4 regions of the Halomonas sp. BN3-1 genome follow, and region 1 is predicted to be linked to each of the others. Evidence: predicted binding sites of a transcription regulator. Region 1 holds the regulator's gene; each other region holds the start of a gene.
The links. The regulator sigma-54, encoded in region 1, starts transcription at its own class of promoters, with help from an activator protein. The targets are predictions, from matches to a motif close to TGGCACNNNNNTTGCTNT.
Positions count from the first base shown of each region.

Region 1 (3,576 bases):
TGCACAAGGCCAATGACACCTTCGACGGTGCCTATCTGGAGTACTTCCTCGATCGCCGCGTGGTCCAGGCCCGCTCCAGCGCCCAGGGCGTCCAGGGCGAACAGCGCATTCGCATGACCCTCGAGCCGGAAAGCCAAGGAAACTGATGAAGACTCTCCACGCTCGCCATCTGGCCAAGAGCTACAAGAAGCGTCGCGTCGTCCAGGACATCAGCCTGTCGATCGAGCAGGGCAGCATCGTCGGTCTGCTGGGCCCCAACGGGGCCGGCAAGACCACCTCCTTCTACATGATCGTCGGCCTGGTCAGAGCCGACGCCGGCAGCATCAGCATCGATGATCGGGACCTGAGCCGCGCGGCCATGCACCAGCGCGCGCTGGCCGGTATCGGCTACCTGCCTCAGGAGGCTTCGATCTTTCGCAAGCTGTCGGTGGCCGACAACATCATGGCGATCCTCGAGACCCGCAAGGACCTCGACCGCGAGGGCCGAGAAGCACGTCTCGAGCAACTCCTCGAGGATTTCCACGTCAGCCATATTCGTGACAACCCCGGCATGAGCCTGTCCGGCGGGGAGCGGCGCCGGGTCGAGATCGCTCGCGCCCTGGCCACCGAGCCGGCCTTTATCCTGCTCGATGAACCCTTCGCCGGGGTCGACCCGATCTCGGTGGGCGAGATCAAGTCCATCATTCGTCAACTCAAGGCCCGCGATATCGGCGTCCTGATCACCGATCACAACGTGCGCGAGACCCTCGATATCTGCGATCGTGCCTACATCGTCGGCGACGGCCAGATCATCGCCGAGGGCAGCGCCGAGTCCATCCTCGCCAACCAGCGCGTCAAGGAGGTCTACCTGGGCGAGAACTTCCGCCTCTAGACCGCAGGGCCGCCCGACAGCCGCAGTCGCAGTCGCAGTCGCATCAAGCGGCCGCAACACTTGCCAGCATCAGCATCCAACCGCCGGCCCCGAAAGGGTCGGCCTCACCTTGCACACAGGGCCTCCCTCGAAAGAAGCACCTCCCCCCTACCAAGTTGTTCCACATCGACCTTTACACTCCCTCCCACAGGTCAAAAAACACCAACTTGGCAAGATGCTTGCATGTCTGATGACTCGTCGTTAGGGTAAAGCCTTTCGACAACACTGGTGGATCCCGACCCATGGCCCTCAAGGCGTCACTGCAGCTGCGCATCGGTACCCAGCTGACCATGACCCCGCAACTGCAACAGGCGATCGGCCTGCTGCAGCTTTCGACCCTGGACCTGCGCCAGGAGGTCCAGCAGGCGCTGGAGGCCAACCCCATGCTCGAACTCGAGGACGAGTTCGGCGAACAGCAGACCAGGGAAGCCGTGGAAGATGACTGGGCGGATCAGATTCCCTCGGAACTCAGTGTGGACAGCGACTGGTCCGACACCTACCAGGACCTGGGCACCACCCCCGCCGGCAGTGGCGAGGCGCCGGATTTCGAGCGCCAGGCAAGCTCCCAGTCACTGCACAGCCACCTGAGCTGGCAACTGGCGATGCTCGACGTCAGCGACCAGGAGCGCCTGATCGCCGAGAGCCTGCTCGACGCGGTCAACGCCGACGGCTATCTCGAGCAGACACTGGATGACATTGCCCAGGGGCTCGAGCAAGACGGTCGTCGCCCCCCTCCCCTCGCCAAGGTGGAGGCGGTGCTGGTTCGGCTGCAACAGTTCGAACCGACCGGAGTGTTCGCCCGCGACCTGCGCGAGTGTCTGATGCTGCAACTGGATAGCCTGCCTCGCGATACCGTCCTGCTGCCCCAGGCCGGACGACTGGTAAGACAGTTTCTCGAGGCGCTGGCCAGCGGCGACCGACGTCTGCTGAAGCGCCGACTAGGACTCGATGACGACCAACTCGACAGCGTCATCGAGCTGATCCGGAGCCTCGACCCACGTCCCGGCAGCCAGTTCGGTGACAGCGATAACGACTACGTCATACCCGACCTGGTGGTACGCCACACCGAAGAGGGCTGGCGCGTTGAACTCAACCCGGATGCAATGCCCCGACTGCGCATCCAGCCCGACTACGCTGCACTGATTCGGCGCGCGGACAAGAGCCAGGACAACCAGTTCCTCAAGGACCACCTGCAGGAGGCGCGCTGGCTGATCAAGAGTCTGTCCAGCCGCAACGACACCTTACTGAAGGTCGGCCGGGAAATCATGGTGCGTCAGATCGACTTCCTCGAGCAGGGAGAAGCGGCCATGAAACCGTTGGTGCTGGCCGATATCGCAGACAAGGTGGAGATGCACGAGTCCACCATCTCCCGCGTGACCACCCAGAAGTTCGTGCACACGCCTCGCGGCGTGTTCGAGTTGAAGTATTTTTTCTCGAGCCAGGTCGGCCAGGATGGCGACGCCCATTCCAGTACCGCCATCCGCGCCATGATCAAATCGTTGATTCAAAAGGAACCTGCCCGCAAACCTCTGTCGGACAGCAAACTGGTGGAATTGCTGGCGGAAGACGGCGTCAATGTCGCCAGACGCACCGTGGCAAAGTACCGGGAAGCCATGAATATTCCGTCTTCCAGCGAGCGCAAGCGACTGCGCTGAGGCCTTGCGCTGCGGCGTCGCTAGCCTAGTTATCGGGAAAGCGCAAGCACTTGAAATTTCGCATGACATCTGCGTCTTTCTGCGTAGCGTCGAGGGGGTTTGCAGGATCGGAAAAAGGGTTACAATCAAGCCACCACCCGAAAGAGCAAGGAGCCTGTCATGCAAGTCAACATCACCGGCCACCACGTCGAATTGACCGATCCCCTGCGTGACTACGTACAAGAGAAGCTCACCCGTGTGGAGCGCCACTACGACAACATCACCAACGTCCAGGTGACCCTCTCGGTGGAAAAGGAACGCCAGCTGGCCGCCTGCACCCTTCACGCCGCCGGTGCCGACCTGCATGCCGAAGCGCAGGACGGCGACATGTATGCTGCTATCGACGCCCTTGCCGACAAGCTGGACCGCCAGCTGGTCAAGCACAAGGAAAAATCCCAAGCCCGCGCCCAAGGCGCCGGAATTCGCTGACTCTCATGACATTGGAAGCCATTCTCCCTCCCGAGCGCACATTGTTCGATGTCCCGGGAGGCAGCAAGAAGAGGGTGCTGGAGTTTTTCAGCACCTTCATTGCGCAGAACACCCCGAGCCTGGACAGCCAGGAGGTCTTCAGTCGGCTGATCGGACGTGAGCGCCTGGGCAGTACCGGCATAGGCAATGGCGTCGCCATTCCCCATGCCCGCAACCCCCACTGCAAGGCGCCCATCTCCGGCTTCCTCAAACTCGCGGAACCTGTCGACTTCGATGCCATCGATGGTGAGCCCGTCGATCTGGTGTTCGTACTGCTGGTACCGGAAGAGGCCGACGACGCCCATCTCGCCCTGCTCGGCCAGGTCGCCGGCGTCATGAACGACGCCGACACACGTCACCGTCTGCGCCACGCCAGCTCCCAGCGCGAGCTTCACGAGCGCCTGCAGGAAGCCATCCGCCAACAGGCGCCAGGGGACGACACTCCCTCCTGATCGCGGCCTTGCCTAGGCCATCAGCAATGGACGCCTGCCCAAGGAGACAGGA
Region 1 is NZ_PYVV01000001.1:156,139-159,714, reverse strand. Features, by position in the region: gene lptA (lipopolysaccharide transport periplasmic protein LptA) at 1-146, shown strand, start outside; gene lptB (LPS export ABC transporter ATP-binding protein) at 146-871, shown strand; gene C9F12_RS00710 (RNA polymerase factor sigma-54) at 1,153-2,565, shown strand; gene raiA (ribosome-associated translation inhibitor RaiA) at 2,725-3,033, shown strand; gene ptsN (PTS IIA-like nitrogen regulatory protein PtsN) at 3,039-3,524, shown strand.

Region 2 (3,576 bases), on a different contig from region 1:
TGTTCTACTACTTCATGGTGGTGAGAAAGCCCGAGGCGCGACAGCACGCCTGATGTCCTGGCCAGTGAGCGACCGCCGCAAGACACGACAAGGCCGCGCCCTCGGGCGCGGCCTTGTCGTGGTGGGTTGAGTGGAACGCGACGGTCAGACGCGCTTGTCAGGCGACGCTCTTGCTATGGTCGAGCGGACGCGAGGGGCCGAAGTGCTCGTAGTGACGGCGCTGCTCGGGGATACCCAGTTCTGCCAGATGGCTGTCGATGGCGCTCATGAAGGGCGGCGGGCCGACGAAGTAGCACTGGGCGTCGCCGCCGGGCAGCAGGCGGGCCAGCAGCTCACGCTCGAGGCGGCCCTTGATGTCGCCGCCGTCGCCTTCCTCGTAGGCGCAGACCCGGGTCAGCAGTTGCGGATAGTCTCGGGCAAGGGCCTCGACCTCGCCACGGAAGGCGTGGTGGTCGATGTTCCGGGCAGCGTGGACGTAGCAGACCCGGCGTCCCTGGGCCAGGGCCTGGCGCGCCAGCGGCAGCATCGGTGTCTGGCCGACACCGCCGCTGATCAGCATCACCGGCGCGTTGCCATCGTCCAGGGTCAGCTCACCGGCGGGGGGCAGCAGTTCCAGGGTGTCGCCGACGCGCATCTGCTGGTGCAGGAAGTTGCTGACCAGACCGCCCGGCTCCTGTTTCACCGAGATGCGATAGCTACGGCCGTTGGGGCTGCCGGACAGGCTGTAGTGGCGATGCACGATTGCCTCGTCCACCGCCAGACGCAGGCCGATGTACTGGCCGGGCTCGGCGTCGGCCACCGGCTGGCCGTCGACCGGCTCCAGGGTGAAGGAGCGAATCACCTCGCACTCGCGCTGGATCTGGGCGACACGGAACTCGCGCAGTCCACGCCAGCCGCCGGGGCGATCGGCGAAGGCCTGGTAGCGCTCGGCTTCGGCAGCGATCAACAGCGCGGCCAGGTCGTTGTACAGGGCCGCCCAGGCGTCGGCGATCTCCGGCGTCACCACCTCGCCCAGCACCTCGCCGATGGCGGCCATCAGGCATTCGCCGACGATGGGGTACTGCTCGGGCTGGATGCCCAGCGAGACGTGCTTGCTGATCACCGTCTGCATCGAGTCGATGACCTCCTGGGGCTGGCGGCGCAGGCCGACATAGGCCAGCACCCCTCGCGCCAGCGCCTTCGGCTGGCCACCGTCGGCCTGGTGGGCCTGGTTGAACACCGCCTTGACCTCCGGGTAGCGCTCGAACATCAGCGGATAGAAACGGGCGGTGATGGCGTCCAGATGTTCGGCGACCAGAGGGGCGGTGGCATCGATGATGGCGTCTTGGGCAGCGGTGGTCATGGCGTCTCCTGTCAGGGATATGGCGCAGCGCGCTCCCACTGTGGCAAAAAACCTTCACCGCGTCGGAGGCCTGGCTCGTTTGGGCCTACTTTTTCTCTACAGCTTGTGAACAGAGCATCGGTTGATATGCCTCGACACCTTCGGTGCTTCCACGGGGTCGGGGCGTATCGCTCGTCGACTTTCTTTACCCTGTATGGAGCAAGCGATATGCCGCTTCGCTTGAGGTGCGCCAACTTGCCACAGTGCGGGTGACCCAGAGTGGGTAATGAGCGGGCAGTGTGGATCCACAGGGCGCGTGTCGAGAGCGCTGGTCACGCTACCCGGCTCCCTTTTTCTGGCCCGGTTCCCGGCCACGTTTCCGACCCGATTCTGTCCCGGTATTCGCCCAGGACAGCGGTACCTCTTGTGAACGAGATCGAGGTTGCATGTCGATCTGACACTACAAGTGCTATCGTTTTGACACTATTGATAGTCAAAAGGACATTCGAGGTGGTCAGCTTTCTACGACGCCTGCGTGCCCTGCTGCAGCGCCTGGGCGATGAGCAGGGCCCCGAGCTCGCCGAGGCCTGGCAGGGCGTGCTCGAATCACTGGTGGCCCCCACCGCGGCGGATGCCAGCGCGCTGCTGGTGGCGCAGGGCTCCGGTCTCAGGCCGGTGGCCACCATCGGCCTGCCCGAGGGCTTGGCCGGCAGGACCTTCGCCTTGAGCGAGCATCCTCGCCTCGCCGCCATCGCCGAGGCGCCGGGGGTCTGCCGCTTTGCCGCGGACTCGCCCCTTCCAGATCCCTACGACGGGCTGCTGGATGACGGTCTTAGCCCTGTCCATGACTGTCTGGGGGTGGCGTTGCGCGACGGCGATGAGCTGATCGGCATGGTCACCCTTGACGCCCTGACCCCGGGGGCGCTGGCCGAGCTGGACGATCAGGGCCTGCTGGCGGCGGCCGAGTTGCTGGGCACCTGCCTGCGGCTGTCCCGGCGTCTGGACGGCGCCCGCCTGCAGCTCGCCCTGCAGCGCGATGACCACGGCCAGTTGCCGCGTCGGCTGACCGGCTGGCGCAGTGGCGCCATGCGCAAGCTGATGGCCTCGGTGGAACTGGTCGCCGCCACCGACATGAGCGTGCTGGTGCTGGGCGAGACCGGCGTCGGCAAGGAGCGCATCGCCCATGCCCTCCATCACGGCTCGCGACGTGCCGATGGGCCACTGGTGGTGGTGAACTGCGCCGCGCTGCCAGCCTCGTTGATCGAGAGCGCCCTGTTCGGCCATCGGCGCGGGGCGTTTTCCGGGGCAACCAGCGACCATCGCGGGCACTTCCAGATGGCCGACGGCGGCACCCTGGTGCTGGACGAGGTGGGGGAGCTGCCGCTGGAGCTGCAGCCGAAGCTGCTGCGGGTGCTGCAGGAAGGCGAGGTCCAGCCGCTGGGCAGCGATCGGCTTCAGCATGTCGACGTTCGGGTGGTCGCGGTGACCAACCGGGATCTTGCCCTGGAGGTCGCCCAGGGGCGCTTTCGCGAGGATCTCTATCATCGGCTCAGCGCCTTTCCGCTGGAGGTACCCCCGCTGCGCCAGCGTCCCGAGGACCTGGCGCTGCTGGTCGGACACTTCCTGGAGCAGAACCGGGTGCGTCTCGGCGTCGGCAACCTGCGCCTGAGCGAGGCCGCGCGGGTGTCGCTGGCGGCCTGGCACTGGCCCGGCAACGTACGTGAGCTGGAGTCACTGCTGGCACGTGCCTCGCTGTTGGCATTGGCCTCGGTGGACGTGCTCGGGACGCCCGATGCTCGCCGCCGTAGCGTACGCATCGAGGTCGACCACCTGGGGCTGGCGCCGGCGACAGCCCGGGTAACTGGCGCGCCCGCTGCGCAAGGCGACACGTCTCGAAGCGCCGTGTCGCCGGCCGATCGGCCAGCGGGCGAGGCGCTGGATCGAGAGCCCTCGCTGCGGGAGGCCACCGAGGCCTTTCAGCGCGAGCGCATCCGGCAGGCCCTGGACACTGAAGGCAACTGGGCTGGGGCGGCTCGCCGGCTGGGGCTGGACCCCGGCAATCTGCATCGCCTGGCGCGGCGGCTAGGACTAAAGGCCTGATTCTGGCCTGGTCATCGCCAAGGGCGTGCGAGGCTGTCGCGGGGTTGGGGCTGGGGTGGGAGATGGAGGGCTTGCCAGCGTGAGTCAGGTTTGCGGCATCGGCAGTGCCTTTGATGTGCATCATGGTGATGTTGTCCAAAGCGGGCCAGACTTCA
Region 2 is NZ_PYVV01000005.1:189,056-192,631, forward strand. Features, by position in the region: gene C9F12_RS08970 (tripartite tricarboxylate transporter permease) at 1-53, shown strand, start outside; gene hmpA (NO-inducible flavohemoprotein) at 158-1,342, opposite strand; gene norR (nitric oxide reductase transcriptional regulator NorR) at 1,832-3,421, shown strand.
Region 2: the regulator sigma-54 is predicted to act here: its motif matches at 1,538-1,555, upstream of hmpA (NO-inducible flavohemoprotein).

Region 3 (3,576 bases), on a different contig from region 1:
CAAGGCCGCCCGCACGCGGTTCCAGCTGGGGATAAAGGGCTTCTCCCTGGGGTTGTCGAGAAAGGCGTTACCGGCCTCGATCAGATTTGCCGCAAACAGCTCCACCGCCTGCTCCTCGGCATGACGGTCCAGGCTCAGCCCGTTCATGGTGGCGTCGTGGTCGTAGGCCTCGATCAGGTCGAGGGCAAGGCGATAGTAGGTGGCCTTGAGGGTACGAAAGCCTTCCGACGAGAAACCCACACCCTGGGTGGCCAGCTTGCGATAGAGCGCCTTGGCGATATCCAGGCTCATGCGGTTGAGCCCGGTGGCCGCGTCATCGGCAGACACCGGTTGATGCTTGTGGTCGTAGACGTCGGCGATATCCACCTGACACAGCCGATTGGTGGAGTGGTCGCGGTGGACCTCGGACAGCACCCCGATCTCCAGCCCCCAGTCGGCGGGGATACGGATGTTGTCCAGCACCTCGGTACGCATCGAGAACTCCCCCGACAGCGGGTAGCGATAGCTGTCCAGGTAGTCCAGGTAAGGCAAGGGCCCGTGCATGATCTTCAGCGCCCGCAGCAGCGGGGTCACCATCAGCCGGGAGACCCGGCCGTTGAGCTTGCCCTCGGCGATACGCGGGTAGTAGCCCTTGCAGAAGGCGTAGTTGAAGCGTGGGTGGGCCACCGGATACATCAGCCGTGCCAGCAGGCCGCGGTCATAGGTCAGGATATCGCAGTCATGCAGCCCCACCGCAGCGGTGCGCCCGGAGGCCTGCACATAGCCCGCACAGAACCACACGTTGCGGCCCTTGCCCGGCTGCTGTGGCGCCAGGCCTTCCTCGGCCAGCTGCGCGTCCAGCGCGCTCAGGCGCGGGCCATCATTCCACAGGATGCGATGGTGCTGGGGCAGGCGCGAAAAGAACTCGCGTGCCCGCAGAAACTGGTCCCGGTCGGCACGATCGAGGCCGATCACGATCTCCGACAGATAGCTCGCCTGAGCAAGCGACTCGACGATGGCATCCAGCGCCGGTCCTTCCAGCTCCGAGTACAATGACGGCAGGATCAGCCCGAGCGGGCGCTGGCGGCCGAAGCGCTCCAGATCCGCCTCCAGGTCTTCGACCTTGCGCCGGGTCAGGTTGTGAAAGTCGGTGATGATGCCGTTCTGGTGGAAATCGCTCATGCCTCACCCTCCTCGCCCAGCTTGTGATGATCCTTGTCGTCGGCGCCGCCGGCATCTACGCTGCCGGCCTCAGCGCTGCTGGCAGGCTCCGCCGCGTCCTGCTCTCCCCAGAAGTGCGCAACCCCCTCGGCCCAGCCCCTGGGGCCCAGCGCCTCGCTGCGATACAAGCGCGGCTGGCACGGGGACACGTCGAGGCTATGGCGGGCACGAATCACCACCGCCGCATCGGTGGCCTCGAGCATGGCGACATCGTTGGGGCCATCGCCCAGCGACAGGGTCTCGGGGCGTCGGCCCTTGAGCGCCTCGAAGCGGGCGCACAGCCATTGCACCGCCTGGCCCTTGTCGGTGTCGCCGAGCACGTGCCAGAAGCGCCCGCCCCTCGTCATGCGCAGGCCGTCACTGGCCAGGCCCTCGCGAAAGCGCTGCAGCAGCGCTTCGTCGTCTTCCCACAACAGCGGCTCGCTGCCCTCGCGCAGGCGTGCCAGGCGAGCCTCCTGTTCATCCAGACCGGTGAAGGCCACCACGTCCTCCAGCGCCATCTCGCTCATGGTCAGAAAGCGCGCGGACAGCCGCTCACGCCAGATCGCCACCCGCCGGCGAATCAGCCCGATATCCACCCCGAGAGTGCGGATCACCAGGCCATCCGGGCCCGGCTGTCCCTCACGTCGGGCGTGACACCAGCTGGGGGGCAGCGCGATCACCGCGCCGTTCTCGGCGATAAAGGGGCGATCGGCGAGGCCGAGCTGCTGGCGCAGGCCGAGCAGTTCACTGCGGGTCTTGCTGGTCACCGGGATCACCGCGACGCCGGCCTCACGCAGGGCATCGAGCCAGGGCTCGGCGGGCTTCCAGCCGTAGTCATGGTGGTCGAGCAGCGAGCCATCCAGGTCGGTGAACAGCAGCCTGGGCCCGTCGAAGGCACCGATTCGGGGGGTCGTGCTGGCGTGCATGGTGGGACCTTCGCATCAAAAGGGTTCACCGAGATACAAAGCAAGGGCTGCGCCAGCGCTGAGAAGAGCAACGGGAAAACAAGCAGATGACGGGAAGGTAGACGTCAGCGCAACGAGGCCCCGTCAGGTCCGGGGCGGGCGCGGCCGTGCCCGGTGCAGGATAAGGCACCACAATGGTGCATCGTCTGCCGACGCCCCGCTGCAAGCACACAGCCTCAGAACGACGACACCCCCGAGAGCGGGGCTCTCGGGGGTGTCTTTGATGGCCTCAGGCGGGCGGGTCACCCCGCCGGGCACTCAGCCGGGCCCTCAGCCATAGACCGGCAGACGGGTGCAGACTTCTTCCACCTTGGCCTTGACCTCGGCCTCGATGGCCTCGGTGGACTCGCCCTTGGCCATGACGTCGAGGATGTCGCAGATCCAGCCAGCCAGATCACCGCACTCGCTCTCGCCGAAACCACGGGTGGTGACCGCCGGGGTACCGATACGCAGGCCAGAGGTCACGAAGGGGCTCTGCGGATCACCGGGCACGGCGTTCTTGTTGACGGTGATGTGGGCACGACCCAGGGCCGCGTCCGCGTCCTTGCCGGTCAGGCCCTGCTTGATCAGCGACAGCAGGAAGAGGTGATCCTCGGTGCCGCCGGAGACCACGTCGTAGCCACGCTCGATAAATACCTTGGCCATGGTCTGGGCGTTCTTGACCACCTGCTGCTGGTAGGTCTTGAACTCGGGCGCCATGGCCTCCTTGAAGCAGATCGCCTTGGCCGCGATGACGTGCTCGAGCGGGCCGCCCTGGCCACCGGGGAAGACCGCAGACTGCAGCTTCTTCTCGATGTCGGCGTCGTTCTCGGCGGACAGGATCAGGCCACCACGGGGACCGCGCAGGGTCTTGTGGGTGGTGGTGGTGACCACATGGGCGTGGGGCAGCGGATTCGGGTAGACACCGGCGGCAACCAGGCCGGCCACGTGGGCCATGTCCACCAGCAGGAAGGCACCCACCTCGTCGGCGATCTCGCGGAAGCGTGCCCAGTCGATGATCTGCGAGTAGGCGGAGAAACCGGCGATGATCATCTTCGGCTGGTGCTCGCGGGCCAGGCGGGCCACCTCGTCGTAGTCGATGCGGCCGGACTCGTCGATGCCGTACTGCACGGCATTGTAGTGCTTGCCGGAGAAGTTCGGGCGGGCGCCGTGGGTCAGGTGACCGCCGGCGTCGAGGCTCATGCCCAGCACGGTGTCACCGGGCTTGACCAGGGCCTGGAAGACCGCGCCGTTGGCCTGGGAGCCGGAGTGCGGCTGGACGTTGGCGTAGCTCGCGCCAAACAGCTCCTTGGCATAATCGATGGCCAGCTGCTCGACCACGTCGACGTACTCGCAGCCACCGTAGTAACGCTTGCCGGGATAGCCTTCCGCGTACTTGTTGGTCAGCTGGCTACCCTGGGCTTCCATCACCCGGGGGCTGGCGTAGTTT
Region 3 is NZ_PYVV01000002.1:328,808-332,383, reverse strand. Features, by position in the region: gene C9F12_RS04860 (glycosyl transferase) at 1-1,161, opposite strand, end outside; gene C9F12_RS04855 (HAD-IIB family hydrolase) at 1,158-2,108, opposite strand; gene glyA (serine hydroxymethyltransferase) at 2,418-3,576, opposite strand, start outside.
Region 3: the regulator sigma-54 is predicted to act here: its motif matches at 2,146-2,163, upstream of C9F12_RS04855 (HAD-IIB family hydrolase).

Region 4 (3,576 bases), on a different contig from region 1:
CGAATCACCAGCTTCAGGAAGCGCTCGCGACGACCCGGGCCGAGGCCCGCATCGGCGTGGGCACCGGCAGTCATGTAAAGCTGATTGATCTCTTCCCATACCTCCCGCGGTACCACGTCCCGAGTAGTACGCAGGTTCTCGCGGGCCTGGGCAAGGGCGGACAGGATCGAGCCGGAGTAGCGTCGGTCGGCACACAGGAACTGCACCACGTTGCGATCGTTGGGCTCGTCGTAGAGGGTCTCGAACACCTCGGCGCCCCCGGTGATATCGACCATCGCCGCCCATCCCAGCGGTTGGCGGTAGGGCATGTCGAGCATCAGGTGACTGGAAACGTTGATCAGCCGGGCGGTATCTTCGGCACGCTCGATGTAGCGGGCCATCCAGTACAGGTTTTCGGCGACTCTGGAAAGCATCAGCATGGTCTCAGTCCTCCCCCGTCTCGACGATCCAGGTGTCCTTGCTGCCGCCCCCTTGGGACGAGTTGACCACCAGCGAGCCCTTGACCAGGGCCACACGGGTCAAGCCACCGGTGGTGACGTAGGCGCCGTCCTGGCCCGACAGGATGAACGGGCGCAGGTCGACGTGGCGCGGCTCGGGCCTGCCATCGAACAGCGTGGGGGTGGTGGACAGGTTCAGCATGGGCTGGGCCATGTAGTTGCGCGGGTCCTCCTGGATCAGCCTGGCGAAGGCATCACGCTCGGCCTGGGAGGCCTGAGGCCCCATCAGCATGCCGTAGCCGCCGGACTCGTTGGCGGGCTTTACCACCAGTTCATGCAGGTGCTCCAGCACATAGCGGCGGTCTTCCTCGAGCATGCACAGGTAGCTCGGCACATTGGGCAGCAGCGCCTCCTGATCCAGGTAGTACTTGATCAGTTTCGGCACGAAGGCGTAGACCACCTTGTCATCGGCGACACCGGCCCCCGGGGCGTTGGCCAGCGCCACCTTGCCGCTGCGCCAGGCCCGCATCAATCCGGGTACGCCCAGTACCGAGTCCTTGCGAAACGCCTCCGGGTCGAGGAAGGCGTCGTCGACGCGGCGGTAGATCACGTCCACACGGGTCAGCCCCTGGACGGTGCGCATGTAGACCACGTCGTCGTCATCGACCAGCAGATCCGGCCCCTCGACCAGCTGCACGCCCATCTGCTGGGCCAGGTAGGCGTGCTCGTAGTAGGCCGAGTTGTAGATACCCGGGGTCAGCACCACCACCTGGGGATCGTCCCAATGGCGTGGCGACATGCCCGCCAGCATGTCGTAAAGCTGGGGCACATAGTCGTCGACCGGATGAATCTTGCCCGAGGCGAACAGCTCCGGCAGCACGCGCTTGGTCACGTTGCGATTCTCGAGCATGTAGGACACCCCGGACGGTATCCGCAGGTTGTCCTCCAGCACGTAGACGGTGCCGTCGCCACCACGCACCAGATCGGAGCCGCAGATATGCGCCCAGACCCCGTGGGGTGGATCGATCCCTACACACTGGGGGCGAAAGTTGACGGATTGCTCGAGTACCGCCGCCGGCAGCACGCCATCCTTGACGACCTTCTGGTCGTGGTACAGGTCGTCGATGAACAGGTTGAGCGCCTCGACCCGCTGCTTGAGGCCTGCCTCGGTGCGTCGCCACTCGTCGGCGGGGATGATGCGAGGCACGATGTCGAAAGGCCAGGCGCGGTCGATCATGCTGCCCTCGGAATACACCGTGAAGGTGATCCCCATGGTGCGAATGGCGATCTCTGCTGCGTTCTTGCGCTCTTCCAGCTCGTCAGGGGCAAAGCCCGCGAGCACGTTACACAGCATCTTGGCCGCCTCCCGCGGCATCCCGGGCGTCGCCACCAGTTCGTCATAGAACCCTGCGCAGTCGTACTGCTGCCAATCCACATGGCTCATCGGCACACCCTCGATTGTTTTCGGCATCCGGCGACCCGACAACGACGATGGCACCCCCGCCTTCGACCGTACCGGGTCCCTCCTTGCTGTATAGCAAGCTCTGTACCAGGCCGCCGAGAATAGGACACAGCGCCGCGCCTTCTCGCCGGACCGACGGGCGCAATTGAGCAGTTTGGACAAAAAGCGACCACTTGCTCCTGCCGAAAGTGCGCCACGAGCCAGCAAGAAGGGGCAGCGAGCACCGATCTGGTGCAATCCGGGCGGCACCTGGCGAGCGTGAGCGGCAGCTATCATCAGCCCTTGCGACGCCGGTCGAAAACCCCTGTTGCTGACAACGTCCACCTTTCGAGCTTGAGCAATCAGCAGGAGTCGGGTACATCTTGTCGCCACGGTTCGGGGGGGATATCGTCACCTTCTGCAACATTCGCCTACACCCAGGAGCCTCCTCGCTTCCCATGCCTGCCTCTTCTCGTTCCGCCCTCCCTGGCTCGTGCGCACCGCTGTCCTGCCCTGCTCAAGACAGCGGCGCCAGGCGGTGCCGTGTGGCCAGCCTTGGCAGGGGTGTCACGGCGGGATCCGGCAGATGATCTATCGACTTCGCCACACCACGCGCTACCACTACAGCGAGATCGTGACATTGAGCGAGAACGAGGCCTGCCTGATGCCCCGTGAGATGGCCTACCAGCAGGTTGCCTGGGCACATTTGTCGATCTCGCCGGGAGAGTCGCTACGCCAGAGCCGACAGGACGCCTTCGGCAACCATATCGCGCTGTTCGCGGTCGACACCCCCCATACCCAGCTCGAGATCACGCTGGAGGCGCAGGTCATGACCTCGCCTCGCGCCACACCACCGCAGGCCATCATGGGCTGGGAGCGGTGTCGAGAGCTGTTGGCAGACCGCCACCAGCCAGGTTTCCGCGAAGCACAGCCGTTTCTTGAAAACTCCGCCTATATCGAGCGCCGCCCGCTACTCGCCGCCTGGGCAGAAGACTGTTTTCCCGCTGGTGGCGATCTGGTGGACTGCGTGGAGCGCTTGAACCGTCGCATCCATGAGGAATTCCGCTACGACAGCGAGTTCAGCGACCTGGAGACGACACCGTCCCAGGTGCTCCAGCATCGCCGTGGGGTGTGTCAGGATTTCTCCCACCTGGCCATCGCCACCCTGCGCTCGGTGGGTCTGGCCGCGCGCTACGTCAGCGGCTACCTCGAGACGCTACCGCCTCCAGGACAGCCTCGACTGATGGGCGCCGACGCCTCCCACGCCTGGTTCTCCGTGCTGATACCCGGCTGGGGTTGGCTCGACTTCGACCCCACCAACGGTGTGCGCGCCGGCGAACGACACCTGTTGCTTGGCTGGGGCCGCGACTACGAGGACGTGGCGCCGCTCAAGGGCGTGGTGACCGGTGGTGGGCGCCAGCGCCTCGAGGTGGAAGTGGACGTTGTTCCCGCCGGGGAATTCGCGGCCACCGGACCGACCTCCGCCATCCCTGGCGATCACCCGGCAGCGCCGATAGCCGGCTGATTCGCTGTCCTTTATATTGCGCAGGCTCTGCCCGGCCTTGCCCTGCCCTGCCCACCGTCTTCTCAGGAGAGATTCCATGCAGGACCTGTTGATCTGGATTGCCACCGGCTTCGGCCTGGGCTATTCCCCCTGGGCGCCGGGGACGGTCGGCTCCCTGATCGGACTACCGGTCG
Region 4 is NZ_PYVV01000004.1:49,069-52,644, reverse strand. Features, by position in the region: gene C9F12_RS06890 (alpha-E domain-containing protein) at 1-419, opposite strand, end outside; gene C9F12_RS06885 (circularly permuted type 2 ATP-grasp protein) at 424-1,881, opposite strand; gene C9F12_RS06880 (transglutaminase family protein) at 2,465-3,403, shown strand; gene C9F12_RS06875 (phosphatidylglycerophosphatase A) at 3,480-3,576, shown strand, end outside.
Region 4: the regulator sigma-54 is predicted to act here: its motif matches at 1,972-1,989, upstream of C9F12_RS06885 (circularly permuted type 2 ATP-grasp protein).